DNA from 2 places in the Alterluteimonas muca genome. Region 1 is predicted to be linked to the other one. Evidence: predicted binding sites of a transcription regulator. Region 1 holds the regulator's gene; the other holds the start of a gene.
What was found. Region 1 encodes FliA, which starts transcription of late flagellar genes. Its sites were predicted from a motif close to TAAAGTTTNNCNNNCNNNGGCCGATAA; they were not measured.

Region 1 (2,397 bases):
CATGGCATCCGAGCATTCCGCCCCGGAGCACACCCATGCTGTCGCCTGAGACCCTGCCGCCGATGTCCGTCGCCGTTCCGCCCGTGCCCGCCCCCGTGCGCACCCTCGCCGTCACCGGTGGCAAGGGCGGCGTGGGCAAGACCAATGTGTCGGCGAACCTGGCGATCGCGCTGTCGGAGCTCGGCAAGCGCACCCTGCTGCTGGATGCCGACCTCGGCCTGGCGAACGTCGACGTGCTGCTGGGGCTGTCGCCGCGCTACACGCTGGCCGACCTGGTGGCCGGGCGCTGCAGCCTCGACGAGGTGATCCTCGACGGCCCGTCGGGCGTGATGATCGTCCCCGCCGCCTCCGGCCGCCGGCACATGGCGGAACTGCGCCCCGCCGAACATGCCGGGCTGGTCAACGTCTTCAACGACCTGCAGCGCGATCTCGACATGCTGGTGGTGGACACCGCCGCCGGCATCACCGATTCGGTGCTGACCTTCTGCCAGGCCGCGCAGGACACCCTGGTGGTGGTCTGCGACGAGCCGGCGTCGATCACCGATGCGTATGCGCTGATCAAGGTGCTGGCACGCGAGCGCGGCGTCGGCCAGGTGCAGGTGGTGGCCAACATGGTGCGCAGCCCGCAGGAAGGCCGCGGCCTGTACGAGAAGCTGTCGCGCGTGTGCGAGCGCTTCATCGGCGACGTGTCGCTGAACTACCTCGGCGCGGTTCCGCAGTGCGAATGGCTGCGGATGTCGGTGCAGCGCCAGCAGGCGGTGGTGCGCGCCTACCCGTCGAGCCCGTCGGCGCGTGCGCTGGCCGAGATCGCCCGCCGCACCGCCCGCTGGCAGGCGCCGACCGCGCCACGCGGGCATGTCGAGTTCTTCGTCGAGCGGATGCTGCGCCAGGGGGTGCCGGCATGAGCATGGCCGCCCGCCACTACCAGGACATCCAGCGCAGCAGCGCGCCGGATCCGATCGTCCAGCATGCCGAACTGGTGCGCCGCATCGCCCACCACCTGGCGGCGCGACTGCCGGCCAGCGTGGAGATCGACGATCTCGTGCAGGCCGGCATGATCGGCCTGCTCGAAGCCTCGCGCAGCTACGACGCCGACCAGGGCGCCTCGTTCGAGACCTATGCCTCGATCCGCATCCGCGGTTCGATGATCGACGAGATCCGCCGTGGCGACTGGGTGCCGCGTTCGGTGCACCGCCGCGCGCGCGAAGCCGCCGCCGCGATCCGTTCGATCGAGCAGGCCACCGGCCGCGCCGCCGCGGCGCAGGAAGTCGCCGACAAGCTCGGGCTGCCGCTGGCCGACTACATGCGCCTGCTGGAAGACGCCGCGCGCGGCCAGGTGCTGAGCCTGGACTCGCACGTCGAGGACCACGGCGAGGTCGAGCCCGCGCGTCGTGGCGGGCCCACCCCCCAGGAAGCAATGGTGCGCGGCGAATTCGGCCGCGAACTCGCCGCCGCGATCGGCCTGTTGCCCGAACGCGAGCAGCTGGTGCTGTCGCTGTACTACCAGCAGGAACTCAACCTCAAGGAGATCGGCGCGGTGCTCGGCGTCAGCGAATCACGCGTGTGCCAGATCCATGGCCAGGCGGTGGTGCGGCTGCGCGGGCGGCTGACCGCGTTCGAACTCGCCGATACCGGCATCGGCGACGACGACTGATGCCATCGTTTTACTGGAGCCCCTTTTGAACAAGAACATGCGCGTGCTGATCGTCGATGACTTCTCGACGATGCGGCGGATCATCAAGAACCTGCTGACCGACCTCGGCTTCAACAACACCGTGGAAGCCGAGGACGGCCACAGCGCGCTGGCCGTGCTGCGGCAGGATGCGGTGGAGCTGGTGATCACCGACTGGAACATGCCCGGCATGACCGGCATCGAGCTGCTGCGCGAGATCCGCGCCGATGCCAAGTTCCGCACCCTGCCGGTGCTGATGGTGACCGCCGAGGCCAAGCGCGAACAGATCATCGAGGCCGCGCAGAACGGCGTGAACGGCTACATCATCAAGCCGTTCACCGCGCAGACCCTGGAAGAGAAGCTCAACAAGGTGTTCGAACGCCTCGGGGGCGGCGCTTGAACGCGGCGGTGGCGGACGACGTCCCGGTCGCGCGCCTGCTGCAGGATGCACTCGACGCGCTGGAGCGCGGCGACGAGGACGCCTGGCGCCGCCACGTCGATGCGATCGCCGCATCGCGCGCGCATACGCTGGTCAGCGGCCTCGGCCGGCTGGCGCGCGAGCTCGAACAGGCGCTCGATGCCCTGCCCCCGGCACCGTCGGGCGGCAACCTCGACGACGCCTGCGCCCGCCTCGACCACGTGGTGGCGATGACCGAGGAGGCCACCCATCGCACCCTCGACCTGATCGACGACAGCCGTGCGCTGGTCGCCCGCCTCAAGGACGG
Region 2 (2,397 bases), on a different contig from region 1:
CCGCGCGGATGGTGCCGTCGAGTTCGAACTCGATGACCGCCTGCACCTTGTGCAGCGCGGTGATCTGTCCTTCGTGGTCGGCCGTGCGGTTGCGTTGCGCGGTCACGTCCGTGGCGAACTTGACCACCTTGCGGGGCCTGCCCGCGGAATCGAGGATCGGGTTGTAGCTGGCTTCGATCCAGACATCACGGCCGTCGCGCGCGCGGCGCCGGAACAGCCCGGAACGGAACTCCCCCGCGTTGAGTGCCTCCCAGAACGCGCGGTACTCGGTACCGGCCGCGTGCTGGCGATCCACGAAGATGGCGTGGTGCCGGCCCACGACCTCTTCGGCGGCGTAACCCATCGTCGCCAGGAAATTCGCATTGGCGCGCAGGATGGTGCCGTCGAGCGCGAACTCGATGACAGCCATGGAGCGGTCCAGCGCCTGGTACTGGGCGGCCAGATCGAGCTCGCGGGACCTGCCTGCGGTGATGTCACGCACGAGTTCGATCACCCGCGGCGAACCACCGGCGTCGGCGGGCAACGCGATGAACGTGGACTCCAGCCACAGTTCGCGGCCGTCGATCGCGGCACGGTACGCCTGCCCCGACGCGGTGCCGGCGCGCGCCAGTGCGTCGCAGGGATCACCATCGGGCTGCTGGAAGCCGTGCGATGCGAGCACCTCGCAGCGCTTCCGGCCATGCACGTCAGCACTGTCGCAGCCGAGGAGTGCGCGATAGGCCGGGCTGGTACGCAACACGGTGCCATCGCCGGCCAGTTCGGCCACGGCGTGGCTGTGCTGCATGGCGTCGTAGAGCGTGGTGGCGACAGCCGGAACGTGCCGTCGCGGCAACCGCGACAGAAAAGGGACTGCAGGCATCCAGGGAAATCCGATGGCGTGGCATAGCGGGCCCCGGGGGGCGCCCCGGAGACGGCGCATACCCCGCCGTACCACCGCTATCGGCCGACCTCTCCGCTACTTGAGTGCCGATCCGCGAATCCGCTCACAGCTTCTCTGCACGATGCCGCCGCGGCGGCATGCGGATGCGCCGACTTTCGGCGCTCCGGTATCGCGGGCGGCTGGGCGCACGCGGACGTCCCGAAATGCGGACGCCCGGCGCGGGCCGGGCGTCCTTACACGTCACGGGAAGATCAGGGCGTGACCGTCAACACCACCGGTGCCGCCGCCTTCGGCGTGGCCGGGTCGTTGCTCTGCACGCAGTAGTTGGCGACGTGGCGCCCCGGCGTGAGCCCGCCGGTACTGACACTGATCCGCAGGGTCTGGCTGCGCCCCGGCGCGACGCTGCCGGATGCCGGTGCCGCCGCGCCCATCCACGGCGCACCGCATCCGACCATGCCGCCGATCCGCATCGACAGCCCCGGGAAGGCGCTCACCGGCGACCAGCTGCCGGTGCCGTCCGCTGCGACCACCAGCGCGGCGAAGCTGCCATCGCCTTCCGGCGCCGCGTACCACACCCAGCTGCTGGCGAACGGCGCACGTGCATACACCACCAGCCAGTAGCGGCCGGCAGGCAGCACCACGTCCTGCCCCGCGGCGGCAAGGTCGAGGGCGATGTTCGCCCCGGACAGCGTCACGCCCGCGCCGGTGGGCGCGCTGGTATGGCGCCAGATCGCGGCCTGCGGCGAGGTGGCCGGGTTGCCGGCGGGCAGCCCGTTGGCGTCCGGGAAGATCGCCCAGCCCAGCGCACTGGCGACATTGGGCAGGACCGCACCCCCGACCATGAAGCCCTCGGTCCACAGCGAGGTGATGCGCGTGTCCCCGGCAAGGATGAAGTCGTCGGCGGCGAACTGCGCCGCCGGTGAACCCGCATCCGTCCGCCAGGTGCCGCGATAGCCCGTGGTGAGGGTGCCACGCTGGCGATCGACCAGGGTCAGCGCCGCGGTGCCGGTGTTGGCCACCGAATACTGCAGCGTCGAACCACCGGCGTTGGCAACCGATCCCACCGCCACGCCACTGCGACCTCGCGCGAGGCTGAGCGCCACCGCATCCGGCAGATCGATGACCGGCGCCGGCACCGCGATCGCCACCGGCAGCCGCAACGTCGGCCGCGGCTGTCCGCCGACGGTGGCGTTGACCGGCTCCATCACCACTTCGCCGAAGTGCCAGCTGCCATCGGCCGGCAGGCTGCTGCTGTTGACCAGCACCCGCAGCGTGCGGGTCGCCCCGGCCGCCAGCGTCAGGCTGGCCGGCGTCACCCCGCCCGGCACGCCGTCCAGGCGCACGCGGTAGGTCTGCGTGGAGGCGGTGGGGTTGCGCAGCGTGCGCAGGAAGCTGCAGTTGCGGAAGCACTGTCCGCTGGCGATCGACGGCTGGTTGAGCGAGGACACGTCGCCACCGGTGGCCGGATTGGCGGCGAGGTAGTTCGCCGCGGTCTCGTGCATCACCAGCCCGGCATT

Region 2: a site for FliA is predicted at 937-963, ahead of LDO11_RS07410 (methyl-accepting chemotaxis protein). Genes of this name have one in related genera too.

What each region holds. Positions count from the first base shown of each region.
Region 1 covers NZ_JAIWPS010000001.1:638,463-640,859, reverse strand. Annotated here, with positions in the region: gene flhF (flagellar biosynthesis GTPase FlhF) at 1-49, shown strand, start outside; gene LDO11_RS02880 (P-loop NTPase) at 36-905, shown strand; gene LDO11_RS02875 (RNA polymerase sigma factor FliA) at 902-1,654, shown strand; gene cheY (chemotaxis response regulator CheY) at 1,680-2,072, shown strand; gene LDO11_RS02865 (protein phosphatase CheZ) at 2,069-2,397, shown strand, end outside.
Region 2 covers NZ_JAIWPS010000004.1:78,669-81,065, reverse strand. Annotated here, with positions in the region: gene LDO11_RS07410 (methyl-accepting chemotaxis protein) at 1-859, opposite strand, end outside; gene LDO11_RS07405 (S8 family serine peptidase) at 1,132-2,397, opposite strand, start outside.